Regions from separate parts of the Ruegeria sp. SCSIO 43209 genome, predicted to be linked through region 1. Evidence: riboswitches for the same ligand, from Rfam matches in the RefSeq annotation. Region 1 holds a riboswitch; each other region holds the start of a gene.
What was found. A riboswitch is a leader RNA that binds a small molecule or an ion and turns the genes downstream of it on or off. The one in region 1 is predicted to bind cobalamin.

Region 1 (7,996 bases):
CTTCATGGATGCGCGGTGATTACAGGATGATGGCAATGGATCTGGCAGTAGCAGAGGGTGGGGCAGTGGGGCGATCCAAACTAACCCCCCTCATTCAGGATGAAGTTGACTGATTAAAGTGCGGCTCCGGGAAGCCAGATCAGTGTCAATGTGCCCTCATCTTCAGGATGAAATGCCATACAAGATCCAAGACTGATTGATACATCGGGCACCACGCCACAGTGATAGATTGTGAAAATCGGCTGTGGGATGCTGATTTCAGTGGGCATCCCACAGCACACGCGATCTTAGGTGCCGCGCGCCTGATTACTGCCCATGCGCCAATTCAGCATTTTCACCTGGCGTTCCAACGGTTTCTGTTCCTGTTGAGTGTATGTTACCCTCCGAGGCTTTCAGAAGCCGCAAGGCGTTAGCCACGACCAGCAAGGACACTCCGACATCTGCGGCGATTGCACCCCACATTGATGCCAATCCAAAACCGGTAAGGGTCACAAACAGTGCTTTGGTCGCAAGTGAGAAGCCGATGTTCTGACGGATGATCGACATGGTTCGACGTGAATGATCGATCAGCCGGGGTACTTTGCCGATGTCATCAGTCATCAGAGCAATGTCTGCAGTCTCAATAGCAGCATCAGATCCAACTGCACCCATCGCAACTGCATAATGTGCCCGAGCCATCGCAGGCGCGTCGTTGACGCCATCGCCGATCATCGCAACCATCTCGTGCTGTTCTGCCAGTTCCTCAATCGCAGCGACTTTGTCCTCCGGCAGAAGTTGGGCCCGGACTTCGTCGATGCCGACTTCGGCTGCTACCGCTCTCGCTGTTTGTTCGTTGTCACCAGTCAGCATGATGATTGACTTCACGCCCTGCGCATGAAGCTGGGCTACGATGCTTCGGGCTTCGGGTCGAATGCGGTCCCGCAGCTCAAGCAAACCGGTTAACCCGTTCTCATCCCCGACAACAACAAGTGTGCTTCCCGCGCTTTCGATTTGGTTGCGCAACTCGGCAGGGATGGACGCGCCAAAGCCTTTCTCTACAGCGAAGCGGTCGGAGCCAAGCCAGATATCTCGACGCTCGGTACGGCCTTCCAGACCACGACCGGGAACGGTTCGGATGTCTTCAGCCGCCGATATCGAAATGTCGGTCTGTTCTGCCTTGGTCAAAATGGCGCGGGCCAGCGGGTGTGAAGACCGAACCTCAAGGCTTGCAGCGTTCGCCAACAGCTCTTGCTCGGATGCGCCGCCCAGCGGATAGACATTGGCCACTTCAGGCTCACCCATGGTGATCGTGCCGGTCTTGTCCATGGCCAGTGCGGTGGTACGCCCGGGGGCCTCGATATATGCGCCGCCCTTAATCAGAACCCCAGCCCGGGCCGAAGCGGTCAAAGCCGCAACGATTGAAACCGGTGTGGAAATGACGAGCGCACAGGGGCAGGCGATAACCAGCAGAACAAGTGCATTGTAAAACCAGAAGCCCCACGATGCGCCAAATACAAGCGGTGGGATCAGGGCGATGGCCACTGCGACGACCATAACGATGGGCGTATAAATCCGCGCAAATTTTGTAACCCACTGCTCAACCGGCGCACGGCGAGCATGAGCATCACCGACCATCCGGATGATCTTGGCAAGCACGGTGTCTGACGCTGTTTTCGTCGCACGTATTTTGAGGGTGCCTTCACCATTGATTGTGCCGGCATAGACCTCATCACCCAGCTCTTTGGGAATCAGCGCGCTTTCACCTGTGATTGGAGCCTGGTCAACGGCACCGGCCCCTTCGATGACTTCCCCGTCAAGTGGAATGCGATCCCCACCGCGAACGATGAAGCTGTCACCGACAAAGACATCCGCCGCCGGGACCGTTGCCTCAGAACCGTCAGCACGAACCAGCCGAACCGTCGGGGGGGCCAGATCAAGCAGCGCGGATACCGCGTTCCGAGCACGTCCGACACTCCAGCTTTCCAGATAAAGAGAGAGCGAGAAGAAAAATGCTACAGTTGCGGCTTCAAAAAACTCACCCAGAGCGATGGCACCAGCGACGGCAACAACCATCAAAAGGTTCATATCCGGCGAAAGTCGACGCGCCGAAGACCAGGCTTTAGGGGCCACCAGCCAGACGCCAAACAAGATCGCGACCGCGAACAAAGCTGCCTCGGGCAAAGGCATCGGAACCTCACCATGTCCCGAGAACAGCCCGAGCGCACCGCCCATGCCGGTTTCGAAAATGTGCCAGCCAAAACCTGCTGCCCAAAACCCTCCGCTAAGAGTGGTGAACCGCCGCTGACGTGCAATATGCGCCACCTGGTCCTGGGCGGCATTTCCGTCATCCCATGGTTTGGCGGTCATACCAGTACTCGCAACCAGCAGCATGACATCTTCGTCAGATAACTTGGAAGCACTTTCAAGAAGCGTCATCCGACCGTTGATCACATCAAATGCGAGATGCTCTTCACCACCTGCTTTCGGGCCGACGACACGGTTCAGGATCGCCACCTCTTCGGCGCAATCAAGGCCAGAGACCTGAAAGCTTCTACCACCTTCAGGAATTGGACCGGCGGGGGCGATGTCGCCACACCCGCCACTACCGCATGCGTGGTGACCATGTTTGTTTTCGTGGCCATGGTCGTGGCTATGGGTATCGGATGACATGATTGGACCTCAAGAATCTCTATGGTCCTTTGTAAATAGTTCCTACAGTAACTAGAGCTTCAATACCTTTTATATTTTTTCATCCGGGTTCTTTGCCTGCGATATTGTTAGTTCATTTCGTCTTGCGGGCCGGCCGTGTGGATGCAATCTAATTGCAGATGACGCAAAAAATTTGGAATAGATCAATGCAGAAACGGATCGCAATTACCATCACGTTAGTCTCGATTACGGCTGGTTGCTCAGCCCAGTTCACTGGGGCCAAAAGCAAAGCACTTGAACCAGGCAACGTGCCAGATTCGGTCGTAGCGCTGGCAGGGCCGGCGCAGGATTTGACCACAGCGCGCCTCCTGCCCGAAGACAATTGCTTTTGGTATGAGCACAGCGGACCCGTCGAGACGACATTGGTACCATTGCGCGCGACGAATGGCGCTCCGATCTGCATTGCGCGCGACGCCTGATCGAAATGAGGGCAGCGACGTCCATGTACGCTGCCCAATATTCATGAGCGGGCTGTGACGCTATCTTCGGCAGAGTATAGGAAAGCGGTCGAGCCGGTTTTCACGTTTGGGTAGAGGTCATTGATATGAGCCATGATCATTCGCACACATCCAGAACTTGCGCGACCGCCGATGCTTCTTGGCTCAGGCGTGCCGTGAATTCTGAGATATGTGTCTCGGTCTCCAACGTATAGATAAAGGGCACGAGAGCCGAGAGCATTATTCGGCCCGGGCTCCATGCCATTCCGGAATTCCGCGTATTCGGGGTTGCGCTCGATCATTGAAGCGGTTGGTGTCCAGTGTGGCCATTCGACCTTTCGGCGGATAACATAGGTGCCGGGCTCGTAAAGGTTCCCGCGCGCGATCGCTACGCCATAGCGCATTGCGGTCCCGCCTTCTTCGATATGATAGAGATAGCGCGCGACGGCATCCACATGGATGTCACCTGGAACCAAACCATCATTTGCCGCGACGCGTCTTGGTAAAAAACGGTCATGAACACCCCACGGATTTGAGGTCATTGGATCGTAACCAATTGGCGTGACCTGACTGTCCCAATAGGTCTTCTGCGATGCGGTTGGCCAGGTTTTGGCGATCAATGGACTGGCCGCAGACGCCGAGAACAGCGCTATGGTGGATTGAATGAAATGGCGCCTTGTAAGCATAGGTCTCGTCCTGGTTCACAAGTTTAACGTATTTGGATCGCACTATCGCGAATTAATCCGAATCTTAAAGCCTCTAGCAGCTAGAGCTTCAAGAGGTTTCAGGTAACGCTTGGTTTACCCTGTCGATCAAGTGACCGGTTGCGTGAATCCTGCTTCGGTCGAGTTTACATTGGAATAGGTCGCAAAGACAATTGACACAGGCGAAGCCGCCATTGTAGCGGTGAATTGTTTTCGGTTCCTGATGGCGGAAGCCAAAAGGATTAAAAGGGAATACGGTTCGGTGTTTTCAATGGCGCCAATTCCGTAACTGCCCCCGCAACTGTGAGCGGAGAGCGATGCCAAGACACCACTGGTTCGTAATGGAACCGGGAAGGTTGGCGGAGCGAGCACCCGCGAGTCAGGAGACCTGCCGTAAAGCGCCGGGCTATGCCCAGACTGAACCTGTCGGCCTTACGGTCGATTCAACCTGACAAGCCGCCGGGTGAGGCGGTAGGGAGAAAGAACATGCATATCGAACCGGGCATCGTGAATGGTGCCAAAATCGCGCTTTCCTATGTTACCGCCGCAGGTGCGGCTACTTACGCAGCGAAAGAAACGTTTTCCACATTGCGTGCGAATGGACCTGCATCTTTTGTTATGCGCTCGGTGCTCGCCACCGTTGGTGTTTTCCTTTTCTTCGAAGTCCTGCCGCATTTCCCGGTTGGTGTCTCTGAAGTCCACTTCATCCTGGGGTCGACGCTGTTTCTGCTTCTCGGTGCTGCACCCGCGGCTTTTGGATTGGCAGCTGGTCTCCTGATTCAGGGTGTGTTTTTTGCCCCGTTCGATCTTCCGCAGTACTTCATCAACCTGACCACTCTGCTGGTGCCGCTATTTGCGCTACAAGCACTGGCCAGCCGCATCATCGCACCCGGCACAGCATATGTTGACCTCAAATATGGCCAAGCTCTTGCCCTAAGTGCGACGTATCAGGGAGGAGTAGTCGCATGGGTTGGGTTCTGGGCCTTCTACGGCCAGGGTTTCGGCGCAGAAACCATGGCGTCGGTTCTGTCCTTTGGCGGTGCTTATATGCTGGTAATTGTCATTGAGCCGATTGCTGATCTGGCAGTGCTTGCGGCAGCCAAGGCGATGCGCGGTTTGAACAGTACAGGTCTGGTGACTCCGCGTTTGTACAACGCTGCGAAAGCTTGACCAAAGTTTGAAGCGGTGTCCTAAACTTGGGTTGCCGCGAAACAACCAGTAGACGCAGGACCAAAATTTTATTGTGGCGCGTCTCGAGGGCGCGCCACATTGTTTTTAGCCGCTAGAAACCTGTACCCAACGATCAGGGTGATTTGGGTCCTGTATTCGTAGGAAAAGATACCTCGTTTCCTTCCACGATTTGATCCTGTTGGTGACATTGTCCAGAATCAAATCGCCTTCACTCGAGCGATAAACTAAAACTGCATGGCCACTGCGATTGGTGTCTAAGACAGTTGCAATAAGTAGCTTCGTAGGATCCAAGCCGTTCTGCATTAGTTCAAACTTCTTTTGCAAAGCGAAATCTTCGCAATCCCCTGACCCCTGCATTGGTAGCGTCCAGTATTCCTTTGTCCCGTATTGGTTTTGATCCGAAACGGCGCGGATCCTCCGATTGACGCGCAAGTTAATCGCTTTAACGATCTGTTTCTCCTGCGCTTCTGGCAGACCAGAAGTACGAGTATTCGCGCACGCCCACGAATAATCTTTGCAGAGTGATTTGGCGCCCGATGGCGCCTGAACCTCTCTATCTAGTTTGATCCAGGGAAGCTCAGAAGCTTGCAATGAAGCGGCGGAGACAAGGTAGCTGCATATGATACAGGCCAACGATAGATAAACTGGTAACCGTTCCGAAAGTTTTTTCTGAGCGGAAGTAGGTTTTGTCATATCTGCTTTCCCCATACTCGTTTCTCCTGGGTATCTGAAGCTACCGAGCCAAGAGAACTCTATTTCAATCTTTTATGTTCATCGACGCATTACAACAGCTTATTCAATTTAAAATGCAGAGCAGCAAAGTTCGCGAGCGCGCAGTTATTAGTCGTGATTGTGTGCGTGAGCTTAATTGACATTCTTGCAGCAGCATAGAAGAAAGCCGGCTAGTAGTTCTGGGTTAGAAACGCTTGAGGTTTGGGACGGATTTGGATGACGCGTCAAGCCGAACATCTTTGTGCAATGACATGGGTATCAACCGTTCGCCGGGGCGCACCCTAACAGTGTATCTGCGATTATATGTTTCATGCGGCCAGATGTAACTGGCAATTGCAGATTTCCCCTGACCAAGGTGTGCAGGTTTTGATTGGAAATTCTAAAACAATGACTTCGTCGCTACACTCAGTCCTCTGTTAACGCGCACAGCGACGGGAGCGATGAGTTGGGCAGGCTCAGTGGCCTACGAGCCATATTGCGTCAGGTTTCTATTATGCGTGTAAGTTTCGTACGATCGACTTTGGAGGCATGACGCTTGTCCATAGGAATGTTCTTAATCGAAATCACATTTGGAACGTCAAAACCAAGCGCAGATTTAGTCCAATCGTCGATGTGATCCGCGGAACCTTGGACGCAAAGTGTGGGGCCTGCCTTGGTATTGACGAGCGCGCATCGATCTACACCTGGCCATCGCTGTGCCGCGACTTCGATAGCAAAGGGGAAGAGCGTACCTGAAAAGACTTCAATTTCGGACCCGACGCGCCCCCATAACCATAAACGCCCGTCATCATCCAGCGCGCCAGCGTCACCGGTCCGGTGCCAAATGACGTCACCTTCCTTGATTTTGTTGTTCTTTGAGTGGGTCGGGTTCAAATACCCGTCATTCACATGTGCGCCGGCGACCTGAATTTCATTGTCGCGGATGCGGAGCGTGATTTCGGGCACCGGGTATCCCACAAGAAGACCCCTTCCAACAGCCATGTCGCGGTGATCCTTCACCGTGATATTCGCGGCGTCAAGATGGGCAATCGGTTCAGCCTCGGTCGACCCGTAGACGCACACAACTGACAGGCTGTGCCGGGTTCTCAACGCCTCGACAAGACTCGGAAACACCGGACCGCCGCCGGTGAACACCGTGTGCAACGGACCGGTATCGTCGGATTGAACCAGTTTTTCACATAGCGATGGTGGGATGAGGGCCCGGGTGATCTGTTGCGTTTGAAGCCAGCTTTCCAACTGCACAGTCGACATGCGGTCCAGCTTGCTGAACCTCCAGTTGGGTAAAACACTTGTGCGCCCGGCCGCCAGATTGATCAGCGTGAACACCGGAAAGGCCACCAGATCGCGCTCGGCCTTGCGGCTGTCGAGGAGGGGTGCGATGGCATCGTGCTGCGCCATCAAAAACGCGTGCGAGCGCGGAATGGCCTTGGGCTGGCCAGTTGTACCAGAGGTAAAGGAAATAAGGGCGATATCGTCCGGTTGTACCTTTTGCGCCACCGGGTTACTGCGGCTTTTACCAGGCGTCAGCAGGGGCAGGGCCCAGAGATCCGGAACCAGAAACTTCAGCAAAGAATACGCACCCGCTGCACAGAACGCTTTTGGCTTCGTTGTTCGGGCGGCGTGGCGCAGACCGGCCAGCCCCAAGGCTGGCTCTGGTAAGACAACGGTTGCGCCAAGGGTCCAAAGCGCAGCCAGACTTGCATATAGGTCCGCGTTGACTGGCATGGCCAAAAGCACACGATCACCTGACCGGATACCCTTGTCCTGCCACCGACCTGCCAAGTGCTGAACGCGCGTGCGCAGGGTTTGAAAGGTGATCTCGCGGCCCTTGCCGTCCACTATGGCTGTCCGGTCAGGAACCCGTTTAACCGCCGTGGCGAATTGGGACAGCAGGTCAGCCATTCAGCTTCCGTCCAAGCAAAGTATAGCGCCGGAATATTGTCGCGCCTTCCGCTGCACTGCGCTCGGCGGAGGTGTTGTCATCATGGATCAGCGCATGAATGGCGGTTTCGTACCCCATCCTGAGCGCCGCCTTGTGAAACCGGTGAGCCAGATGCCGTCCGGCGCCCGGTTCGAGACTTGCATAGGTCTTGAGGATTGCGGATGCCGGATTGGGGCCTTCGGCATAATTGGGAATGCCAAACAGAAACCCTGCCAATGTCCCGTCATGGCGGCGCGCAAAAAGGATCAGATCGCGCTTCATCATCGGCACAACTGGCATATACATGGCCAGGAAATCTGCCT
Region 2 (7,996 bases), 660 kb from region 1:
GTTTGCCCGCTAAAGCGTCAATCAGGGCAGAGCGTTCAGCTTGGGCTGAGGGGGCAGCGTCGAAATTGCCCGTCTCATCGGGGACGCGCCCAAAGATATGCAGCCCATCACCGAACTGGCTTTCCTTGATGTCGCAGACAAATCGGTCAATGCGCGTGATCGCCTCGGCGGTACAGGTGGCCTGATCGAGGCCAAGATCGCTTTCCAGCCCGATGGCCTGCGCCTCGTCCCGGATATCTTCCTGCAGGCGATCACGGCGTTTGGGGTCTAGCCCGTCCGCGTTCGAGAACTCGTCCAACAGCGATTCCAGCCGTACCATGCGATCCGGTGTGCCGCTTTCCTTCATCGGGGGTGGGATATGGCCCAACGTGACCGCCCCGATCCGACGCTTGGCCTGCGCGGCCTCGCCGGGGTCGTTGACGATGAAGGGATAGATCACCGGCAAATCGCCGATTAACGCCTCGGGCCAACACTCGTTGCACAAGGCGACTGATTTTCCCGGCAACCATTCCAGCGTGCCATGCGCGCCGATATGGATCAGCGTATCCGCGACCAATCCTTTGCGCAGCCATAAGTAAAAGGCGACGTAGGCGTGGCGCGGTGTGCGCGACAGATCGTGATAGTCGTCATCGCGCAGTTCGGGTGTACCGCGCTCGGGCTGCAGCGCGATCAGAGCCTTTCCGCGACGCAGCGCAGTGAAGTAGAACGCGCCATTTGTGAAAGCAGGGTCGTCTTCGGGAGTGCCCCAAACCTTATTGAGATCGGTGCGGAGTGTTTCCGGCAGCGCCGCCAGCGCCACCTGATAATCCTCTAGCGGCCATGAAATCCAGGCATCAAGAAGAGTTTCAGCAATTGGCTCGGCAGGCGCGGTGTCATACCCTTCGCCTTGCAGATCGAGCAACATTGCCTCAGCCGAGGCCAGCGCATCCAGACCCACTGCATGTGCCATCTGCCAGTCTTTGCCGGGATAGGTCGATAGTACCAGCGCCGGAACCTGCTCCGCTGTGGGTTTGTCGTGAAGGTTCAGCCAGCCGGAGATGCGGTTGATGATGGCTTCGATCCGTTCGGGTTCAGCCCGATGAGCGAAGCGAGAATATTCGAGATGCGGGTCGCGTTTGCCCGGCTCTTTGAAAGATACGATGCCCGCGTTGATCCGCCCGTCCACTTCCGGAAGGACCACATGCATGGCAAGATCAGCTGGTGAAAGGCCACGTTCCGCTTCGGCCCACGCTTTGCGGCGTGAGGTGGCCAGCGCCACCTGAAAGACCGGCACCTCTGCCACATCGAGAGGTGAGGTGCCTGATGCGCCCTTGCCTGAGAATGAGGTGGCGTTGACGATCGCCGAAGGCTTCAGCGCCACAATAGTTTCGCGCAGCCAATCGGCGGCATTTGGTGCTTTGAGCGACGGGGCAAACAGGCCGACGGCCTCAAAACCCCGCGCGCGCAAGCTGCGGATCAGCGCTGCGATTGGGGCTGTGTCCGCCGAGGTCAGATAAGCACGATAGAAGGTTACGATGATACGTTTCGCATCACCGGGCAGAGCGTTTTCTGCAGGGATCACGCCGTGATCTGGGCACCAGGCACCGCATTCGGGGATGGTCTTGGCGCCCATGACCGGACCTGCATACAACCCCGCAGCCAGTGCCATCTGCGCCAGAGCGGCCTGCGCCGCGACCTCACCGCCGGTGTCGCACAGATGCGCCAGCCGCCGCAGGGTCGAGACAGGCAGGGTAGAGTAATCATCCAGCCGCGTATCCTCGCGACCGTCTGCGGGCAGTACGGCCAGTGCAATCCCTTTGGCCTGCGCCAGCGCCAGAACCTGCTGCAAGCCGTACGCCCAATAGGGCACTCCACCGATCAGACGGATCAGGATGCCCTTTGCGCCCTCCAGTGTCTGCTCGACATATGTGTCGACTGAGAGGGGATGCTTCAGCGCCGTCAGATTGGCCAGCCGCATCGTTGGCATGCGTCCTTCAGGCCCACCTCCACGATGCCAACCCGCCGCGAAAGCGCCAAGGTCACTGTCGGAAAAGGACAGCACCACCAGGTCCGCCGGGCTCTGACCCAGATCGGTCGGGGTCTCGGTTTCTTCGAGCCCATGGCTTTCGCGGAAGACGACGTGCATAAGTCTTACTCGGCAGCCTCGGTTACACCCACGAGGATATCGCGGATCTCGGCCTCTTTGATATCGTCATGCTCGGCAATGACCACAAGGCGCGAGCGACGGTCTTCGCCGGGCTCCCACGGGCGGTCATATTGGTGACGCACGCGCGCACCGACGGCCTGAACCAGTAGGCGCATGGGCTTGCCTTGAACGGCGGCATAGCCTTTGACGCGCAGGATATTCAACTCGTTGGCCAATCGTTCAATCTTGGCGACCAGATCAATCGGATCGGTTTGCTCGGGCAGTTCAACGATGATGCTTTCGAAATCGTCATGCTCGTGATCGTGATGGCCGTCGTGATGGCTGGGACGCGCGTCCATGTCATCCTCGGCCGCGGCTTCTAGACCCAGCACGACGCGGACGTCCACGGCACCCTCAGCCACTTCGACGACGGGCAGGGGGCGGGGCGCTTCGGCGGCGATGATCTCTTTCGCTTTCGCAACGCCTTCCGGGCCAGCCAGATCGGGCTTGGTCAGCAGAATGATGTCGGCGCAGGAAATCTGATCCTCGAACACCTCGGACAAGGGAGTTTCATGATCAATCGAGTCATCTGCCATGCGTTGCGCATCTACCGCCTCGACATTCGGAGCGAACCGACCAGCGGCCACGGCCTCGGCATCGGCCAGAGCAATCACGCCATCGACGGTGATTTTCGAGCGGATATCGGGCCAGTCGAACGCCTTCAGCAGCGGTTTTGGCAGGGCAAGACCGGAGGTTTCGATCAGGATGTGATCGGGGCGCGGCTCTAGTGCCATCAGGGCTTCAATGGTCGGGATGAAATCATCGGCCACGGTGCAGCAGATGCAACCATTGGCCAGTTCCATGATGTTTTCCGCCGGGCAATCAGGAATGGCGCAGGACTTCAGGATATCGCCATCGACGCCGACATCGCCGAATTCGTTGACGACCACCGCCAGACGCTTGCCCTGCGGGTTCTGCATCAGGTGTCGCACCAAAGTGGTTTTGCCCGAGCCCAAAAAGCCGGTGATCACAGTGACGGGGAGTTTCTCGAGATTGCTCATTTCAGGGCTCCAATCGGGGGAATGCGGGCCGCACAGTTTTTGCGGAAATGTTCGGGACGTTCGCGCCATTTGACCAAACCGTCCTCGGTGGCGAGGTATTTGGCTGCGCCTTCGACGATGGTTTCAACATGGTCGATCTCGTTCAGATGCTCATACACGAAAGTCCAGCGATCCGGTCCTCCGCGTAGCACGATCGAGCAGCCTTCATCGCAATTCGACAGGCATTCCACAGCTTTCAAGGTAATGCCTTCGGGCAGGCCCGCCTGTTCAAGCGCCTTGTGCAGCAACGTGCCGGGGCGCTGGGCGTCATCCTCGACAGGCAGCCCGCGACGGCAGGTAGTGCAAACCAGCAGTTCGACCGGTGCGGTCTCGGTCATGTCTCTCATCCCCCCAAATCCTCTTCGTGGGGGACGGGGTTTCATGCGGGCCGATCACAGCCCCACACCGGAACACCCCGTCCGGTTTCATCTTCGGGCGTTGGCAGGTCTCCCGGCTTGCGGATGTCAGAGGAGGCCTCTGTCGGATGTCCCGCCTTCCCGGCCATACTGCCAGTGGCTTTGGGCACCCTCTCCGGTCACGGTCGCGGGGGCGGCTGCGTTTGACGGCAAAAACCGCTGACGCATTCCCTTTTCATCTGCTCTCGCAGACACCAACGAAAGGGACATGCGGCAGGGCAGGGTTGCTTGTCAAGCGAGTCGCGCCGATCCGTGAAAAAGCGGATAAAAAGCGACCTGTCGGGGTCGCTGGGCGGCATGATACTTCTGCAACGACGTGCTGGCATGGCAGCAAGATGCGAACAGGAGGATACCGCGCATGAAAGTAGGGTTTATCGGGCTGGGGAATGTAGGGGGCAAGCTATCTGGATCGCTGCTACGAAACGGTATCGATCTGACGGTTCATGACCTGAACCCGGATCTGGTGACCGAATTCGTCGCCAAGGGTGCCAAAGCCGCCAAAAGCCCGGCGCAACTGATGCGCAATTGCGATGCTGTTATAACCTGTTTGCCTTCTCCTGCGGCCTCGGATGCGGTGATGCAGGAAATGTTGCCAGAGGTCGGCCCTGGCAAAATCTGGATGGAAATGTCGACCACCGATGAAGCCGAAGTCAAACGCCTTGGCGCAATGGTCATCGAACGAGGCGGGGCTGCAGTGGATTGCCCGGTTTCCGGCGGATGTCACCGGGCAGCGACGGGTAATATCTCGATCTTCGCAGGCTGTGATCGTGAGACTTTTGAACGTATCCTGCCATTCCTGACCACCATGGGGCGTCGCATTTTGCACACGGGCGATCTGGGCTCGGCCTCTGTTCTGAAGGTGTTGACCAATTATCTGGCTACCGCCAACCTGATCACCTGCGCCGAGGCATTGGTGACAGCCAAGGCCGCCGGTATGGACCTTGGAACCACCTATGAGGCGATCAAGATATCGTCAGGCACATCCTTCGTGCACGAGACCGAAAGTCAGGTCATCCTGAACGGCTCGCGCGATATTTCCTTCACCATGGACCTGGTGAAAAAAGATATCGGTCTGTTTCAGGAGGTCGCCGACCGTGCCGGAGTTCCTCTGGAGATAAACCCATTGATGATTAAGATTTTCGAAGATGGCATCGCGCGATATGGTGAGCGTGAACTGTCCCCGAACATCATCAGGCGGCTAGAGGACGCGACCGGACTGGAGATCCAGGCGCCAGGGTTCCCAACCGAGATGCTGGACGACGAGCCAGAAGAACCGGGTTATGAGGTGATCCCGCAGAATCGGTAGATCAAATAATCGGCAAGCGTTGCGGCTGTCTGGCGACCTGGTTGGACAAAATTCTGGGGCTATTCTAAACAGATCAACAGGAGTCCGACACCGGCACAGGCAAGAGAACAACTTATGACGAATGAGACCTTTCTCATCGTAACAACGATGAAAAACGAAGGGCCTTTCATGATCGATTGGGTGGCCTACAACCACGCAATCGGTTTTGATGACATTCTGATTTATACCAATGATTGCGCTGATGGTACTGATGCCATGGGCGAACGGCTGCAAGTGCTTGGCTGGGCTCACCACGAGCGAAACAGACTGGGTCCGCGCGCCGCGCCGCAGGTTCGTGCATTTTCGCTTGCGCGGAATCACCCAAGCTATCTGTCATCGGATTGGATTCTCAGTTTGGATGTGGACGAGTATATCAATATCCGTTTGCCCAATAGTGATATAAGAAGCCTCGTTGAGGCCAGCGGCGTGGCGGACGCGATCTCGATCTGCTGGCGCATGTTCGGAAATGCGGGTCAGAACGATTTCGTTGATCGACCTGTACCTGAGACTTTCTTTCTGGCCGCCACCGAAGACGGCTATCCGCATCATCGGACCAAAGGGTTCAAAACGCTGTTCCGCAACAACGGAAAATTCAGCCGTTTTCGCGCCCATCGTCCCAGGATCAATCCAGAAGATGCACCGAACCCTGACGCGCCATACGAAGGCGTGTTGTGGCGGGATTCGGGCGGGAACCTGTACCCAGCAGACCAAGTGAAATGGAAAGCATGGCGTGGTTTCAGCCATGAATTCGCGCGCATTCATCATTATGCTGTGCGCAGCACTGATAGCTTTTTGGTCAAGCGCGACCGTGGGCGCACCAATCATGTGGGGCAGGATCAAGGGCTCAAATACTGGCTCATGATGAACCACAATGATGTTGAGGATCGCTCAATTCTGGAACACATGCCGGCTATGCACGACATCAAATCTGAGATGATGGCAGATCCGCAATTGGCAGACCTCCATCACCAAGCATGTGAGTGGCACAGGTCGAAAGCCGAAGAATTGAGAGCCAGACCGGACTGGGTTGATCTGGTTGAAGCGTTGCAAAATTCCTCAACCGGAGAAGACGTCTATGGGTGAAGCTGTATCTGCTGAGGATCGCCGCAAGAAGCAAGCTGAGCAGCGCGAACGGAAGGATTCCCTGCGGCGCGAAATGCTCAAGACCATGCCGCATGGACGGTTGAGCGTTGAAATTGGCGTTTGGAAGGGCGAATTTTCGCGGATTCTGCTGGAAGAGCTGCAACCCTCTAAATTGTGCCTCATCGATCCCTGGCAAGTACAGCAAGACCCGGATGGCGGTGCTTCGCTTGCCGGAGCGCGCACGCAAAAGGATATGGATCGGATCTACGATGCAGTAACGGGTAAATACAGCACCGAGATCGCCAAGGGGCAAGTTTCGATCATTCGCGACTATTCGCAACCGGCGCTGCGTTTGTTTGAAGATCAAAGCATCGGGTTTGCCTATTTGGACGGCGACCATTCCTACGAGGGCGTAAAAACGGATCTGGATGCTTTGCTGCCCAAGATGATCGAAGGCGGCGTAATCATGCTTGACGATTATCACAGGCGAGGGTGGTGGAAAGATGACGTGATGCGTGCGTTCCACGAATTCCTCGGGGCACATTCTGCGGGGCTGCGGCTCAAGGCCATCATGGGGGCGCAGGTGGCCGTCGAGAAACTTTGAGCCGAGATCATTTTTCTGATTATAGATTCGTGCGAGGTAATCTGGGCTGGCTGATGTCTTCCAGCGTCAACAGTGTTAAGCAACAAGTTCAGCGATGACGGATAGGGTTGTTGTCTAAGTCCGATCATTTTTGAATAGCGGCACTTTCCCAGGCAGACAGGAACTTTCTGCGCTTCAGCGTATCGAGGAACGTCAACAGCGCAGGGTCCAGCGCTATCGCTGCGCTTTCGGTCGTGGAGTCCTGCGTGTCCAGAAGTGGCAGTGCTGCCATTGATTCCGGATTCAGCGTGGTCAGGTGCCGGACAAAGGTTTCCGCTTCCTCCGGCAAGCGGCTTTTGCCAGTTACCATGGCGGTTCGCATCATCGTCGTCTGAAAATCCGAAGGCAGAATGATCTGAAGGGCATCCTTTCCTTCTGTTCGTACCGCCGCATAACTGCCAAGCACGTTGTAGGCCACCGCGATCGTACCATCCGCCAGGTCGTTAATCATGTCGCCCGAACAACAATACAGCCGCACGTCCAGGCCGCCCAAAACCTCCATCAAGCGCCAATAGGTTTCCGAGGCGCGGGCGTCCTGCGTCGCGAACAAATAGCCCAATCCCGACTGGCGCACGTCATAAGTGCCGACTTTGCCCCGAAAATCATCCGGGCGGGCACGCAGCGCTTCGATCAGTTCCTGCCGCGTTTGCGGCATTGGTTGTCCTTCGAACGCGGTGCGGTTGACAACGATGGTTGCGGGTTCCGAAGTGAAGGCGAACAGGCTTTGATGCCATTGCGCCCAAGGGGGGTGCGGAAGATCGTTAAGCGCCAGCGCATATCCGTCATTCGCGAGCTTCAGTTGCAGGTCCATCGCGCTGGAAACGACAACGTCGAACGCTTCTGGCGTGGCTCGGACGCGTCGGTCGATATCGGCCGTGCCGGTCACCAGATATTCGACCGATATCGCTGGATTCTGGGCGACGAAATCCTCGATCAGCGGCGCAAACAGGGCGGTATCGGTGCTGGAAATGACCCGCAGTCGGGGGCCGTCGGCACTTTCGTTGAATATTTGTCGGTCTTCCCAATCCTGAGCCCCTGCGCCGCTGGCGAACAGGCACAGGATCAGAGTGACAAGATAACGCATGCGCCGCCCTCCGCTTTGTTTGAAAGTACCAGCGTGCCACCATGGGCGACCGCGACGTCCTGGGCAATGGTTAGCCCGAGGCCCGATCCGATGGTTCCTGCCGCGTTCTGACCACGTTCGAAACGTCTTGTGAGCGTTTCGATTTCATCTGGCGGAAAGCCTGGCCCCTGGTCACTGACCGTGATCCGGGCTGTGGGTGA
Region 3 (7,996 bases), 290 kb from region 1:
CCTGATGCCGCCGGATTGAATTTCAGCTTCAGCTTGTGCAGCGGGTTGTTTTGCGCGGTGTCAATTTCTTCCTGAGTCAGCTGGTTGTTGGCAATCGGGTCAAACCCTTTGACACCTGCAGCCACATCACCATCCGCAATACCCTGCACTTCCAGCTCGTGCATGCCTACGAAATCCGCGATCTGCTTGAAGCTGATCGTGGTGTTGTCCACCAGCCATACGGCGGTTGCCTTGGCCATAAGCGGTTTTGCCATCAGCCCGTCTCCTATAAATACATCTGTCCCGTCGCCGGAATTCGGCGGCCCCGAAGCTATGGGGCAGGTTTCCGTTGTCGGGGAACTTGGGGCCTATATAGTCGCGACAGCTAAAGAAGGGAAGAGGCGAATGCGCTGGGCGATTTTGTGGGTGCTGAGTGCCATGGCTGCGATGGCCGAGGGCGAAAAGGCGGGCGATTTTGACTACTACGTCCTGTCGCTCAGCTGGTCGCCCAATTGGTGCGCCCGCGAAGGCGATGCGCGCGGCTCGGATCAGTGCGACACGCGACACGATCATGGGTGGATATTGCATGGGCTCTGGCCGCAATTCCATCAGGGCTGGCCTTCGTATTGTCGCACGTCCGAAGCGCCACCCACACGCCGCATGACGCGGGAAATGGAGGATATTCAGGGCTCATCCGGGTTGGCCTGGCATCAATGGAAAAAGCACGGCACCTGTTCGGGCCTCAGTGCACCCGACTATTTCGCCCTGTCGCGGCAGGCTTATGCAGGAGTTGCGCGCCCCGAAGTGTTCCGCAAGCTGGACGCTACGGTCAAACTGCCCGCTTCGGTGGTGGAAGAGGCCTTTCTCAAGGCCAATCCCACGCTTGAGCCTGACATGATCACCATCACCTGTAAGCAAGGCTATATCGAAGAAGTCCGCCTATGCCTGTCCCGCAATCTTGACCCGGTGCCCTGTGGCCGCGACGTGATCCGTGATTGCACCGCTAAAGACGCGGTGTTTGATCCGATTCGTTAGAGCTTTTTGTTCTGGCAGTCGCGCGCATAATCCAGCGCTTTGGCGGTGCCTTTCAGATCAATCGCCATGACGGTCTGACCTTCTGGATTGTAGACGGTCATGGTCTTGTTCTGCGCAATCGAGGTGACGAAACTCCGGTCCGTAAAGAACACCGTCGCGCCGGGCACGCGATCCTGCTTGAACCCGATGGCGGTGGCATCAAAGCTCTTGCCGTCCAGATCAAACCGGATCGGATATTGTTCCCCCGGTTTAATGTCGCCCCAAGCCTTGTTGTAGACAGTGAAGTATCCGCGATCGTCCAGTGCGTCATAGCCTAGCCGCACCACCGAAAGATCCTGATACACCGTCTGGATCAGGCACCCATTGCCGAGGTTGGGGTCCATCATGATGTTCCAGCCTTCGACGAAGCCTTTGTCGATGAGTGCCTGCGACAAGGCAGCAGTGGCGGTGAAGGCGGCTAGGGTGAGGGCGAGAAGGCGGGGCATATTTGAAATCCACAGAGTTACGTTGTGAAACTGTGCCCAAGTTACAAGTTTCGACAGCCCAGCCAAGAGCATTCTTTTATTGCGCCCCAGATACTAGGTCGTATTCAGCCAATCTGAATTCTAAGATCACCTAGCTTGTGGAGCGTTCGTCGTGAAGTAATAAAGCTACTAAGAAACTTATAGGCAGGACCCGTCGAAATTAGGCTTCAACTCGACTATGGTGTCATTCTGGGCTTCCCAAAAAACGAGCCAACGAAGCATGCAGGGAAAAGACTGTTTTTCAAAATACGCATAGCTTTTTCCTTTTGAAATAGAAAATCCATCTTGCTCTAGAAATCGGACCAGCTCTTGCTCTTTCAGCGGCAATGGGTATTCAGCGATTATCCTTCGAGCAAACTCTTTGTCAGCTTCGGCAAAACTGTCGGGCAGATTTCGCCCGATTTTTGGAGGTAGCGGAAACGGCGGGGACAGCAACAAGTGAATACCAATCACGACAATCAGCGCAGATGCACAAAAAACTATAATAAACTTTCGCATCAAATGCTTAACCTCCAAGAAATCCTAAGAAAGTGCTTGGTTTCTACAAGGCACGCAAGGAGCAGGCGACTACAAATCTAGATCTCCTTCCGCGCCCGCAACGCCGCAGTAATCGTCCCGTCGTCTAGATAGTCCAACTCTCCCCCAATCGGTACACCTTGCGCCAGGGATGTCAGACGAACCTGCCCCTCCAACTGATCAGCGATGTAGTGGGCAGTGGTCTGGCCATCGACGGTGGCGTTCAGGGCGAGGATGATCTCGGTGATACTCTCGGCCACAACCCGGTCCTTCAACCGGGGGATACGCAATTCATCCGGGCCGACCCCGTCCAAAGCCGACAAAGTGCCGCCCAGAACGTGATAGCGACCCTTGAAGACCCCGGCACGCTCCATCGCCCAAAGGTCGGCGACGTCCTCGACCACGCACAGCTCTCCGGTTGCGCGAGCCTCGTTGTTACAGATGTCGCAGATATCAGTGGTGCCCACATTGCCGCAGTTCAGGCATTCACGGGCAGTTACGGCTACCTGCTGCATGGCGTCAGAAAGCGGCGTTAGCAGCAGGGCGCGTTTACGGATCAGGTGCAGGACTGCGCGGCGGGCCGAGCGGGGGCCGAGACCGGGCAGCTTGGCCATCAGGTCGATCAGATTGTCGATGTCACTGTTCGAACTCACCGTGAGACCCTCGCAATTGGGCCAGAGAAACACGCCCCGGCCATAGATCCGTCAGGAGGGTGTATCAGAACGGCAGCTTGATGTCTGCGGGCAGGCCCATGCTTTCGGTCAGCTTGGCCATTTCTGCCTGTGAACGTTCCTGCGCCTTGGTTTGGGCGTCCTTGATCGCGGCGAGGATGAGGTCTTCGACCACTTCCTTATCGTCACCGTTAAAGATCGACGGGTCGATATCCAGACCTTTCAACTCGCCCTTGGCGGTCGCGGTGGCCTTGACCAGCCCGGCACCGGATTCGCCGACAACCATGATGGTGTTCAGCTCTTCCTGCATGTCAGTCATCTTGGTCTGCAGATCCTGCGCGGATTTCATCATCTTGGCCATGTCACCCAGGCCGCCTAAACCTTTTAGCATCGGTAATCTCCTGTCACTCGATTTGTGGCCTAGATACGAAGCGTAACCGTGCGGCACAAGAGGTCAGGATACTCCCGCCCGTCGTCAAGGTCTTTGGCAAGACCTTTCCTCCCGTTGGGCCCGGCAGCGCGCAAGGCGCGCTGCCGGGCCCAAAGCCGCTCAGGGGTATCGGCGCCAGCCGATGGCCCGTGGCGGGTGCGGGAGCATTTGGTTGAGGTGCGCTTATGCTCGAAAGTCAGTCCTCTTCAAACGGGTCCCATTCGTCTTCGACCTCGGGCAGGGCTTCGGTTTCGACTTGAGCGGCGCGTTGTTCTGCGGTTTCGATGCTCTTGATCCGCGCTTTCGGGAAATGAGTCAGCACTGCTTGCACCAGAGGATGCTGTTCAGCCTCGGCTTTCAGGGCCAAGTCTGCAGCGTCCCGTACCTCGGCAATGGTCGGTGCGTTGCCCTCAGCGACAATAGAAACGGCCCACCGGTTGCCTGTCCAACGCTGCAGCGACGCGCCCAATCGTTGTGACAGGTCGGTCGGGGCGTTGTCGGTTGGGGCGAACTCGATCCTGCCTGGTTGGTAGGACACCAGACGCACGCCGTTTTCAACCTCGACCAACAACTTCACGTCCCGGTTGGCTCGGATCAGTTCGACCACATGTTCAAATGTTGGATAGCGTGCCAGAGCTGCCTGCACATCTTGGGCTAGCGCGGCTGTTGGCCCGCCTGCGTTGCCGCCGATTCCCGATGCGGCATAGGCCGATCGGGCCACAGCCTGTGGCGCGGCAGGAGCATGTCCCGGCGCACCGATTCCCTTGCCGGGGCCACCATTGGGCGGCGGAGGCGTATCTTGCAGACGCTTGATCAGCTCCTCCGGGCTAGGCAAGTCGGCCACATGGGTCAGGCGGATCACGGCCATTTCCGCAGCCATCATTGCGTTGGGTGCGGCGGAAACTTCCTCGAGCGCTTTCAGCAGCATTTGCCACATGCGTGTAAGGACTCGCATGGGCAGAGCCTCGGCCATTTGTTGACCTCGGGCGCGTTCGTCGGGGGAAACGGTGGGATCTTCGGCGGCATCCGGGGTGATCTTGACCACCGAAACCCAATGCGTGATTTCAGCCAGATCGCGTAAGACGGCGAGTGGATCAGCCCCTTCGGCATATTGCCCGCTCAGCTCGGTCAACGCGCCTGCAGCATCGCCGCGCAGGATCATATCCATCAGATCCAGCACCCGGCCCCGATCGGCCAGCCCCAGCATCGCGCGCACCTGATCCGCGCTGGTTTCACCGGCCCCGTGCGAGATCGCCTGATCCAGCAGTGAGGTCGCATCGCGCGCCGATCCCTCGGCGGCCCGGGTGATCAACGATAACGCATCCTCGGCAATCTGTGCCCCTTCGGCACCTGCAATTTTGCGAAGCAGTCCGATCATATCCTCCGGCTCGATCCGGCGCAGATCAAAGCGCTGGCAACGGGACAAGACGGTCACCGGGACCTTGCGAATCTCGGTGGTGGCAAAGATGAACTTCACGTGTTCGGGGGGTTCTTCCAGCGTCTTGAGCAGCGCGTTGAAAGCGCTGGTCGACAGCATGTGAACCTCGTCGATGATATAGGTCTTGTAGCGCGCGGATGCAGCGCGATAGCGTACGCTGTCGATGATCTCGCGGATGTCATTGACACCGGTGCGGCTGGCGGCGTCCATCTCCATCACATCGACATGGCGGCCCTCCATGATGGCTACGCAGTGTTCACATTGACCGCAGGGTTCGGTGGTAGGGCCGCCGCTGCCATCGGGACCGATGCAGTTCATACCCTTGGCTATGATCCGAGCGGTCGTCGTCTTGCCGGTACCGCGGATGCCGGTCATGATGAAGGCCTGCGCGATCCGGTCCGCCTCGAAGGCGTTTTTTAGAGTGCGCACCATGGCGTCCTGACCGACCAGATCGGCAAAGGTTTCGGGGCGGTATTTGCGGGCAAGAACCTGGTAGGCGGGGCTGGGCGTCTCGGTCATGTCTGCTCTGTCGGATTCGCGTTACGCCGCAGCGTAGAGGCCCCCGCCGCCCGCGTCCACAGCCAGCCGGGACGATTTTCATTTTGGAATGCGTGGGTATGCGGCTAAAATCCACTCTATTCTATTTACTGGACCAGTATGTTGTTGGGTAAAGTTTGTTTGGGGGGAGATTATGTCGCAACTGGTGGTTTATGCGTTGCAGGTTGGCGGAGGCACCTTGGCCTTGTCCTCGATGCCTGGGCGTGGAGGAACGTATGCAGAAGACCTTGATCTTATCGCAGACTGGAAGCCGGGACTTGTGATCTCGATGACCACTGAAGTCGAGATGATTCAGGATGGTGCGCGGAATTTTGGCGCTGATATTCAGGGGCGTGCCAGCAGATGGGTGCATTTGCCGATCGAAGATTTTGGCACGCCACCCAAAGAGATTTTGGACCGCTGGCCCCGCGTTGGCGCGACCGCACGTCAGGCGTTGTCAGGTGGTGGCCGTGTGCTAGTGCATTGCCGTGGTGGCTGTGGCCGATCCGGGATGGTGGTTCTGCGTCTGATGGTTGAATGCGGTGAACGGCCTGAGACGGCATTGAAGCGATTGCGTACGGTGCGTCCTTGCGCAGTCGAGACAAATGCCCAGATGCTTTGGGCCGTTGAACCGGCCCGTGTTCAAGCCGTTTGACGGCTTAGACACCAACATGTGGCGAGATTTCGCCACCGTTGTGCTGCACCAGAAGCGAAGCCTCAAGCATGGCGCAAGGAGGATTCCTTAGCAGGTCTGCGGGTAGGCTGCGGTACTCGGTTCCGAACATCATGTCTGCGTAGTCATCCAGCCGGCCGGTATCGATTTCAGGATCGGTTCCGCAGAATACACGTATCTGGTCGCATTGGGCGCGAAAGCGGGCGGTGCATCCTTCCGGGCAGTGCGACAGATCTATGGTGCCTTCAATCTCAAACTCAGTTTTCGTGACCGGTTTTGTGGCGGACATGGTCTGCGTCAGAGCCCGCGCCATCTGTGCCAATGCGGGGCAGGGTGCGCCAGTACGTTGGCACACAGTCGCCGCGAATTCGTGTGTTTTGGTCTTCCAGATCATCAATGCGCCCTCCGCGCGCAGGGCGAGGGCGTGGCACAGGTTGGTCGTTGCGGAGCACGATCAAACCCGTCCCGGACTCCCCGCCCGAGTTTCGGTTCTACATCTGATGGCAGGTCTCCTGACTTGCGGGTCATCGCTTTGCCGACCTTCCCAGCCTTCGAGGCCAGTGGTATCTCGGCATTGCTCTCCGCTTACAGTTGCGGGGGCAGTCTCGGACTAGGTTCTTTCCGGATTTATCCGGGCAGAACCGCACCGTGTTCCCTTTTCATCCCGGCCCGATTGGGCGCGAGAACCATCGCGACATGGCTAGCGGCTGCGCCGTGCCCGAGTCAAGAAGATTGCGTCAGGCAAGTGACGTATGGTCCAGTCACGTCAACCTTGACTTGAGGCGCTTCGGGTGAACTGATCAGTTCAGTCGGTATTGGAGGGCACCATGTTGGACACGCAGCAGGCGGTTGTGACCGAGGATTTTCAAATCCCGTCCGGCCCGGCAATGTTGTCGGCGCGGCTTTACCGTCCGGTTGCCGACCCCGAAAAGGTGGTCGTCATAAACGGTGCGACTGGGGTGCCGAGGGATTACTATCAGTACTTCGCCCGATGGCTCGCCGAAGAACAGGGCATGGCCTGCCTGACTTACGATTACCGGGATTTTGGTCACTCTTTGGTGGGTTCGCAAAAGCGGTCAAATGTCACCATGGCCGATTGGGCGTTGATCGACATTCCAGCCGCCCGGGCCGAGATGCGCCGACGGTTTCCGCAGGCCAAGCTATGGAGCATCGGTCATTCCTTGGGCGGAATGTTTGGCCCGATCCAACCCGATATCGATCAGATTGACAGGATGATCTGTGTCTGTTCGGGTCTGGTAACGCTGGCGGATCACCCTTGGCCTTATCGCGCTTTGGCGGCGTTGTTCTGGTTTGGTCACGCGCCGCTGGTGGTCAAGGCGCTTGGCTACCTGCCCGGACGGTTGGTCGGGTTTGGATCGGACCTGCCTGCCCAAGTCTATTGGCAATGGCGCAAATGGTGCACCGCCCCCAAAAGCTATGTGCCAGAGATCGGCACGACACTGCCCGCCGCCCGCTGGGAAGACTTGGGCAAACGTGTCGATCTGTTTACCTTCGCAGATGATGAAATGGTGCCGCCGGATGCTGTCTGGCGTCTTGCCGATCTCTATGGACCCAAAGCCGGGCGCCATCTGCTTGCACCAAGCGAATTCGGAGTATCCAAGATCGGCCATATCGGTGCATTCGCAAGACGGAATGCGGCAGTCTGGCCTAGGCTGATCGCCTGATAGCGCTGGGCACCGGTAGGCCGGTGCCCAGCTTCGTTATAGCCCTTTACGGGATTTTTTCTCGTGCATCACGCTGCGCACCATCTTGCCGAACGCCTTGTCGCGGGCGCGGGCCTGCGCCACCGAAGCGGAATTGTGTTGGTCTTCGCGCCGCAGCTTGCGCCAGCGGTCCAGCCGCGCGGGATCAAGCGTACCAGCGTCGATTGCCGCCTGCACCGCACATCCGGGCTCGGTCTCGTGCTGACAATCCGAGAAGCGGCAATTCAGGCTGAGGTCTGAGATGTCCGAGAACACCTCATCCAACCCCTCTTGCGCATCTAGCAGACGTAACGCGCGCATGCCGGGCGTATCGATCAGCCAGCCGCCATTGCGCATGCGATGCAAGGCGCGTGAGGTTGTTGTGTGCCTGCCGCGCGCATCGTCTTCGCGAATACCTGCGGTGGCCTGATCCTGCCCCGTCATCCCGTTGGCGAGCGTCGTTTTCCCAACGCCGGATGATCCAATCAAG
Region 4 (7,996 bases), on a different replicon from region 1:
CGGCTGACGGAAAGGTTTAAACTCGGCTCAGACCTGATCAGGACGAAATATCTTGTGAGCGAAGATCGAGGGCCTTACCGTTGATTTCTCGCAGTCCTGAATAAAAGCAAGAATACAAACACCGATCCGATTGAAGTTGTGACGATCCCCACCGGCAATTCCTGCGGAGCCAGCATAAGCCTGCTGAGAATGTCAGAGCCGGTCAACAAGGCAGCACCAACCATAGCGGCGGTTGGTAGAAGGTTTTTGTGCAAGGGACCTGCGATCCCGCGTGCAATATGCGGCACCATCAGACCGACAAAACCAATCACTCCGGCTACGGAAACAAACACGGCCGTTGCCAACGCTGCGGTGAAAAACATGCTGAACCGCAGACCCCGAACCGGCACACCCAGAGTAGCGGCAGTCAAATCCCCGGTCAGCAGCGCATCCAACCAGCGGCTGCGATAAAGCGAATAGCTCAGGATCAGCAGCAGACCGATGCACACCAGCGGGAACGTCTCCCAACGGGCCAGGCCCAGCCCCCCCAGCATCCAGAAGATGACAGAATGAGCGGCGCGGCTATCACCGGCGAAGATCAGATAGTTGGTGATGGCCGAAAACAAAAATGACACAGCCAGACCCGCAAGGATCAGCTTTTCCGGTGCGCTAGTGCGAAGCCCATGAACCAGCGCCAGCACGATGCCCGACGCCACAAGACCGCCGCAAAAGGCAGCCAGCGGCAGAGTCCAGAAACCCAGAATATCTCCGGTCACGGTAATTACAAACACCGCCCCCGCTGCCGCGCCCGAGGACAGGCCGAACAGAAATGGATCGGCAAGGTCATTACGTGTGGTCGTTTGCAGCACCACGCCAACGATGCCCAGCCCGCCACCGATCACGGCTGCAAACAAAGCGCGGGGCAATCGCAGGTCGAATACGATCCTATGCAGCGGTGACATCTCTCCGTCCTGCAACCCGGTACCGCGCAATATCGCGGTGAAGGTGTCGGACAAAGGAATCGAGGTTGTGCCGTAGATCGTGGAAATCAGCAAAAGGGCGGTCAGAACGACCGCCCCCAGCAACAACGTCAGGCCCAATCGGCCCATATCAGCTCTGACCCGGATGCATCGCGCGCGCCATCTTCGAGATCGCTTCGATATTTGCCGGTCCCGGCGTCAGCTCCTCGTAGCGCAATCCGATCCAGCGCTCGTTCTTGACGGCGTCAGTCTGCGACATGACGGGATGTTCCTGCAGGAACTTGAAGGTGTCCTCGGCGCCATTGCCGGTCTGATAATCCAACAAAACCAGGAATTCCGGGTTCGATGCGGCAACGGCCTCCCACGAAGTGCGGCCCCAGCTCGTGTCCATGTCATGAGTGACGTTTTCACCACCGGCGGCTGTGATCATCGCATCGGGAATCGCGAATTTACCAGCGGTAAACGGAGCATCTGCAGGACCATCCAGAAGAAAGACGCGGGGCTTGGGCAGTTCAGCAGTCTTGGCTTCGATCGCTGCCAGCTGCTCTTTCCAGCCCGAGACCAGAGCTTCGGCCTTGTCTTCGACTTGCATCACCTTGCCCAAGCGCAACACATCGCCAAACAGAAGATCCATGCTGGCTTCGGGGCGATCCTTGTCCAGATGGACACAGCTTTCGGTTAGAACCAAGGTCTTGATTCCGAACGGTTCCAGTGTATCTGGGGTCACATCACCACCCGGCTTCATGCCATAGTACCAACCGGCAAAGAACAGGTCGGGTTCAACCGCCACCAGGTTTTCGACGGTCGGATATTTCGGCGCAAGCTCGGGGATGTCGCCGCGCAGAGCATCAAAATCAGGGCTGGTCTTGTACCAGCCGGTGATGCCGGTCAGGCCGACGATCTTGTCCTGCAGACCCAATGCAAAGGCCATATCGGTCATGTTCATGTCATGCACAACCAGGCGCTCGGGCGCGGTATCAAAAACCAGCGGTTCGCCGCAGTTGTCTACGGTGACTTCTTGCGCAGCAGCACCGCTTGCCATGGCGGTGGCCAACGCCACGGGCCAGATGTATTTCATCTCAGTGTGTTCCTTCGACTAAGTTGAGACTGTGGTTCTTCGAATATCAAGCGCCGGAATCACGCGGCCTTCGTGGAGAAAGCAGAGGAAATCAACGCCAAAAGTTTCGCGGACTCTTTCGGGTGTCAGCACCTTGTCCACCGACCCAAACTCGATCATGCGGGTCGATTTCATCAGCGCCACGTGTGTGGCGAATTCGGGGATCATGACCAGATCGTGTACGATCATGACCACGGTGATCCCAAGCTCGGCGACCAAAGACAGCATCCGCCCTTTTGCATCAGGATCCAGATGGTTGGTCGGTTCGTCCAGAAACAGCAACGAAGGGTTTTGCGCCAAAGCGCGCGCGATATGGGCACGCTGACGTTCGCCTCCGGACAGTTGGGCCATGCGCTTGTCCGCGAGATTGGCGAGACCAGTCAGGTCTAAAATCCGGTCCAGCTCTTGCGCGTGGCCTTCGGCAGAGCGGTCCGCACGGATGGGTATTTGCCCCAGCGCAACATAATCGCGTAACGCCAAGCGTCCATCGGGCAGTTCCTGCTGACCTACCACTGCAATCATGCGCGCACGCTCTTTGGCCGTGAGCTTTTTCAGACTGCGTCCTTTGATCCGAACATCGCCAAGTGCCAGCGGCTCAGCGCCGCACAACAGATTGAGAAGCGTCGTTTTCCCCGCCCCGTTCGGGCCGGCGATGGCTAGAATGGAACCCTCGTCCAACTCGAACGAGACGCCCTGCAACAGGACATCTCCGTTAAGGGCATAATACTCAAGGTTTTCGGCAATCAGAAAGGGTGGCAACGTCATTGCGATGCTCCCTGTTCGATCCGCGGCATGCGCGAGAGGGTTTTATTGGACAACGCCTGCGGGCGATCAGTGGCATTTGTCCAGCCATCCGGGCTTTCACGATACTGCGCTGCAAACTCAGCCAGCGCCTGCACCTCATCCGCGGTCTGAATGCCACCAAAAAGGTATTGCGCCTTTCCTACGGCCTGGAACCCAACCGTTCTGGGACTATCGCAGCCTGCCATGCAAGACGACGCGCGGATCGCAAAACTGCGAGGTAATTTCCCAGTCAACGCATCGCAAATTTCATCAAGGGGCAGCCCTTCAGTGCAGCTTTCGCAGACTAGAATGAAATGATCAGGCGTATCTGGCATGGTCCACTCCACTTGTTTCCAAGCGCATGCGGAAGCTGCCGACAATGTAAACACGCGATTGACGCGCCATCAAAGCCTCCTTCCAGGACGCCCCGCCCCGGGTTGGTTAAACATCTGATGGCAGGTCTCCTGACTTGCGGGTCCGCGCTCGGCCAACCTTCCCGATCCTGTGGACCAGTGGCTGTTTGGCCTTGCTCACCGCTTACAGTTGCGGGGGCAGTTACGGAATTGGCACCTTTTGGCAAGCCTCACCGTATTCCCTTTTCATCCCGCGGCAACGCCACCGGGAACCATCAATCGATTGAGTGCCCGAGAACACCGGACACGTCAATGATAAAGTCGAAGGCACCCAACTCTGGTCGAGGATCGAGCGCCGCCAACCACGTGTCCGAAGCACCAACCGAATAGCTTGGGCTGCGCGCCGAATTTGTCTGGCCACGGTTGTCCATAGTTGGTGTGTTTGGAAATTAGACAATCTGAGGTAAGCTGAACAAATTTAGAGGTTTAGCTTTGTCAGCACCTTACCCCTGTTTGATCATTGCCTGGGTTTATCCAAGGAGACGGTTCTTTGACACATGTTTCGCAAAACGCATTGCCGCCGGATATTGTTGATGATGTCATTGACCACAATCTCGAGGCCGTTGCACGGTGGAAAGGCCATCGCTTAAGGGCTCAGCATGGGCGCAGTCACGGGTGTGTGGCTGCAATATTCACCGTCAGAAACGATCTACCAGAACAGTTCCGTCACGGCCTGTTTGAACAGCCCGCAGCCTATTCAGCCGCACTTCGCTTTTCCAACGGCGCGCATCTGGATGACCGGAAATCGGATGCCCACGGGATGGCGATCAAGCTTTTTGACGTGCCAGGCCCCAAGCTGATCGACGCCGAAGCACTTGCGCATCTGGGGACCACACAACTCAGCGACGAGTTCGATTTTGTATTGGTCGATCAGGATGTGTTTCCCAGCTACGTCCCCGATGAATATGAGCGATTGGGCAGGCTTGTCGCCACATTACAAGCGGTCCAGCACGCGATCAAAGGGCGACGAAAATGGAGCCTTAGGTTGATCACCAAAGGGCTGCGCGCAGGATTTCGCGCCTTCCTCACTCGTGAAGGCAAGCGTCAGTTTCGCGTCGCGAGTGATTTTGCCTCGAACTATATGCACTCGCCTTTTGAGGTCCATTTCTGGTCGACAACACCGTATCGGCTGGGCCCCGATCTAACGGTCAGATACTTGGCCCGCAGCGCGAAACCAAAAATTCCGGCACATCCGGTAGACGACCCAGATGGGATCGGGCAGTGTTTGCGGCAAGACGTGGCCGATGGAGAAAATCACTTCGAGCTGTGTGTGATTGAGCCCCCGCGCCCGGCCGACGAATTCGATGTGCTCGACAATCGCATCCGGTGGGCATGCGACCCGCAACCAGATGCACCTCTTGATCCGTACCATCATACCGTCACGCCCGTGGCGGATATCACGATTCCCAAAGGTGCAGAATTTGATCCGCAGAATGGAGACGCGATGAGCTTCGCGCCCTGGCGTGTCACGGCAGATCACGAACCTTTAGGACCGATTAATGCGATCCGGCTCAGAACCTATCTGAGCTTGGCCAGCGCCCGGTTCCCGAATCGATGACCAAACGGAGATGTATTGATGCTGGACGTTGATGATCTGATCAAACTCGGATTCAAGATCTCCCCACCCGTTACGAGCTATTTAGCCGCGATCAGGCTTGCAAACGCCGCGAAGATCCACCGACCGCGGCCCTATACGATGGGCGCAGACTACACGACATGGCCCGGCGTGTTTTCCCATCGCTGGATCGGTCGGCATACAACGCCAGAAGACCTCTCACCCGTCCTGCCGTCGGAAAGCGAAGTTGCTGATCTCTTTCGCCGACGGACACAAATGGATGGCAGCCCGCTTACCTTGATGTGCCCGCAAGGATCGACACTTTTGTTTATCTCGGCCGCACAATGGTTTACCGACAGTTTCCTGCGCACCTTTGGGGCGAAAGGACCGGTTGATCAGACGGATTCGAACCACGAGGTCGATCTGTGCCAAATCTACGGGCTGAACGATTTTCAGACCGACATGCTGCGCGAACGCGATCCCGATACCAATGAATTAACCCACCGGTTGGCCTTTCGTCTGGATACACAAGGCGAGATGTGGGCCCCGAAGCTGTTTCAAAAGAACCAATCCGGTGGTGTTAAGCTTGCGCCCCCCTTTGATGGCAGTCTTGCCACTGGCGAGAATTACGGAAAGCCCCTGCACGATCCATGCAAGCTGTGGAATGCGGTGAAACGGGCGCATCCGGGTCTCAGCGATCACGCGATTGACCAGCTACTGCTCGATTTTCATGCAACCGGGCTCGATAATGGCAATGGTACCATAGGTTATATCGCGATCAATACACTGATGTTGCGCGCCCATAACACCTTTGCCGATCTGTTGTGGCGCGAAAAGCGCGGCATATCAGGCTGGGATAAAGAGCGTGTGTTCCAGACCACACGCTGCACCTTGATCGCATTGCTGATCAAGCTTGTGCTTGAGGACTACATCGCCCACATCGCCAATATGCCATTCAAACTGCCTGTTGGCGTCAATCGCTGGCAACCGTGGCATCATTCCAACCAGATCGCGATTGAGTTCAATTTGCTCTACCGCTGGCATTCGATGATCCCCGAGCGATTCATAATCGACGGCGCACAGGTTGGCCCGGAGGGGTTCAGATTCAATCCACGACTGGTCGAACAAACGGGCTTGGCGGAAATGATCCGATCATTGTCGCGCCAACCTGCGGCCCGCATGTCGCTGCGCAACACGCCCGATTTCCTGTTCCAAAGGCCTGCGCCCGGTGCTCCTGCCCCTGTCGAAGCTACAATTGCCCTGACGCGTAAGGCGCGTCTTCCGTCGCTGAACACTTATCGTCATCATTTCTGCCGCAAACCGCATTCAAACTTTACTGAGATGGTTGGTGATCAGCCGTTTGCGGACGAATTGATTGCCGACCTGAGCCGGCTTTATTGCGACGTCAATAGGGTCGAGTTGTTCCCTGGTCTCTTTGCGGAACAGCACAAGGGCGATGTGATCATGGGCGATCTGATGACATCGATGGTGGCGTATGACGCAATCACGCAGCTTATGAACAACCCGATGGTGTCCAAAAACTTGTACTCGGCTGAGACTTTTTCAGAGAAAGGTTTTCAGTTGTTGAAGAAAACTTCGTCATTCTCGCAGGTGGCGCGTTTTGTTGGCTTGGACCTGCAACCCGAAGACTGCACTTTAGGTCGACGTCCCGGCGGGACCTAAGACGCGACCGCGCTCTTCCAGCTCAGTAATCCGCGCGGCAACTTCCGTATCGGCTGGCCGGATGCAGGCAAGATCACTCAGCGCGCGCAATTCATACAGCGCCGCGCCCTGATTATTTGCCACGGCAATAGCTTCACGCAAAGCCGCCTCAGCCGCGTCGAACGGACCACCTTGTTCCAGTAGAAGAGCCGCCTTTATCCGGTAGATTTCAGCTTCATAGTTCCGCTCGTCAGTGTTTTCTGCACATGTCAGACCAGCCCCCACCGCATCCAACCCTTTTTGAATCTCACCCAGAGCAAGATAGCCCCGTGCGAGCTCGGCGTTGACGAGCACGCCAGCCGCCTCGGCACCCGTTGCGTGCATCCTTCCCCAAGCGGCCTGCAGCATGGCCACGCCCTCTGTGGCCTCGCCGGTTCTGATGGCAGCCCCGGCAAGATGGGCCGTCGCAACAGCTTGGTAATAAGGGCCGCCCTTGTCCTGAACAGCCGCGCTCAGCGCCTTGGCCATACGCGCATAATCCGGGTGGTCCATCTGCATGTGGATTTCGGTCAACCAATGCATTGCATTTGCGATGATCAAGGGCTGGCCCGATGCAATCGCGGCGTCAACTGCCCGCTTGGCTTTGGCGAGTGCCGCCTCAGTTTTGCCCTGAAAGCTGTCAACCAGCGCGCTCATACTCTCGATTTGTATCACGGCTGCAATATCGGGGCTGTTTCCAGCTTCGGCGCGATGCGCATCCGCATGAGACGCCGCTTGTTCCAGAGCTGCTGCCGCATCCTGAAACCGACCGCGCGGGGATAGCGCGGCCCCACAGATGTAGTTTCCGACCATTCGGGTGTGGTGATCGTCATACGCATCGATGATCGCTTGCCCCCATTGCTCGGCGTTCTGGTAATCACCTTTGACCATTGCAGCGGTAAAGAGACCCCTGCCCGCGCGAACAAGAGTACGTCTGTCGCCCAGCTTTTCAGCCAGTTCAAAACTGCGCCCAAAGGCATCGATTGCGGGCTCGGCACCATAACCGACATGCACGCGTTCGGCAGCGGCCAGAAGGAATTGCAAGTTCAATTCAGCTTCATCGCGTTGGTCTGCGGGCAACTCGTCCAACAGCCGCAATCCGTTTCGGGCATGCTGAGCCCCTTCGCGATTTGCGTGCCGCCTCAGGTTCAGCCGCGCGGCCTCCGACCAGGCGGCCACCGCCTTCGTTGTTTCACCGGCCAGTTCCCAGTGCCGCGCTATTTGTTCAGGCTGTCGGGCGGCTTCCGGTTGGGCGGCAAGGGCTTCTGCCGTGCGTCGATGCAAATGAATGCGACGGTCCCGCACAAGGCTTTGATATGCCGCCTCGCGCACCAATTCATGGCGGAACCGCCAGATCATTTCTGCGTCGTCATTCGCGCCGGGCAGATGTTGCAAAATACCCGTGGCGGCGAGCCCGAAGATAGCGTCTTCGGACTCGTCTTCAGTCAGTTCACTGATCTGAGCCAGC

Region 2: linked by a shared signal. The riboswitch ahead of I5192_RS09535 (DUF1636 domain-containing protein) and the one ahead of I5192_RS12835 (energy-coupling factor ABC transporter permease) in region 1 are both predicted to bind cobalamin.
Region 3: linked by a shared signal. The riboswitch ahead of I5192_RS14215 (hypothetical protein) and the one ahead of I5192_RS12835 (energy-coupling factor ABC transporter permease) in region 1 are both predicted to bind cobalamin.
Region 4: linked by a shared signal. The riboswitch ahead of I5192_RS20635 (DUF1636 family protein) and the one ahead of I5192_RS12835 (energy-coupling factor ABC transporter permease) in region 1 are both predicted to bind cobalamin.

What each region holds. Positions count from the first base shown of each region.
Region 1 covers NZ_CP065359.1:2,549,930-2,557,925, reverse strand. Annotated here, with positions in the region: gene I5192_RS12855 (penicillin acylase family protein) at 1-113, shown strand, start outside; gene I5192_RS12850 (cation-translocating P-type ATPase) at 307-2,649, opposite strand; gene I5192_RS12845 (hypothetical protein) at 2,835-3,107, shown strand; gene I5192_RS12840 (L,D-transpeptidase) at 3,149-3,811, opposite strand; cobalamin riboswitch at 4,027-4,240, shown strand; gene I5192_RS12835 (energy-coupling factor ABC transporter permease) at 4,316-4,999, shown strand; gene I5192_RS12830 (transglutaminase-like cysteine peptidase) at 5,105-5,728, opposite strand; gene I5192_RS12825 (AMP-binding protein) at 6,233-7,654, opposite strand; gene I5192_RS12820 (hypothetical protein) at 7,647-7,996, opposite strand, start outside.
Region 2 covers NZ_CP065359.1:1,889,500-1,897,495, reverse strand. Annotated here, with positions in the region: gene cobN (cobaltochelatase subunit CobN) at 1-2,125, opposite strand, end outside; gene cobW (cobalamin biosynthesis protein CobW) at 2,131-3,186, opposite strand; gene I5192_RS09535 (DUF1636 domain-containing protein) at 3,183-3,563, opposite strand; cobalamin riboswitch at 3,648-3,855, opposite strand; gene I5192_RS09530 (NAD(P)-dependent oxidoreductase) at 3,961-4,947, shown strand; gene I5192_RS09525 (glycosyltransferase family 2 protein) at 5,062-6,069, shown strand; gene I5192_RS09520 (class I SAM-dependent methyltransferase) at 6,062-6,673, shown strand; gene I5192_RS09515 (ABC transporter substrate-binding protein) at 6,798-7,796, opposite strand; gene I5192_RS09510 (sensor histidine kinase) at 7,775-7,996, opposite strand, start outside.
Region 3 covers NZ_CP065359.1:2,839,375-2,847,370, reverse strand. Annotated here, with positions in the region: gene I5192_RS14255 (DUF1013 domain-containing protein) at 1-254, opposite strand, end outside; gene I5192_RS14250 (ribonuclease T2) at 385-1,014, shown strand; gene I5192_RS14245 (hypothetical protein) at 1,011-1,499, opposite strand; gene I5192_RS14240 (hypothetical protein) at 1,677-2,036, opposite strand; gene recR (recombination mediator RecR) at 2,114-2,707, opposite strand; gene I5192_RS14230 (YbaB/EbfC family nucleoid-associated protein) at 2,772-3,116, opposite strand; gene I5192_RS14225 (DNA polymerase III subunit gamma/tau) at 3,352-5,112, opposite strand; gene I5192_RS14220 (protein-tyrosine phosphatase family protein) at 5,285-5,785, shown strand; gene I5192_RS14215 (hypothetical protein) at 5,790-6,197, opposite strand; cobalamin riboswitch at 6,288-6,509, opposite strand; gene I5192_RS14210 (alpha/beta fold hydrolase) at 6,631-7,488, shown strand; gene rsgA (ribosome small subunit-dependent GTPase A) at 7,525-7,996, opposite strand, start outside.
Region 4 covers NZ_CP065362.1:259,417-267,412, forward strand. Annotated here, with positions in the region: gene I5192_RS20615 (LysR substrate-binding domain-containing protein) at 1-20, shown strand, start outside; gene I5192_RS20620 (iron ABC transporter permease) at 75-1,088, opposite strand; gene I5192_RS20625 (ABC transporter substrate-binding protein) at 1,090-2,037, opposite strand; gene I5192_RS20630 (ABC transporter ATP-binding protein) at 2,056-2,841, opposite strand; gene I5192_RS20635 (DUF1636 family protein) at 2,838-3,194, opposite strand; cobalamin riboswitch at 3,296-3,504, opposite strand; gene I5192_RS20640 (hypothetical protein) at 3,488-3,643, opposite strand; gene I5192_RS20645 (hypothetical protein) at 3,763-4,830, shown strand; gene I5192_RS20650 (peroxidase family protein) at 4,849-6,510, shown strand; gene I5192_RS20655 (AAA family ATPase) at 6,484-7,996, opposite strand, start outside.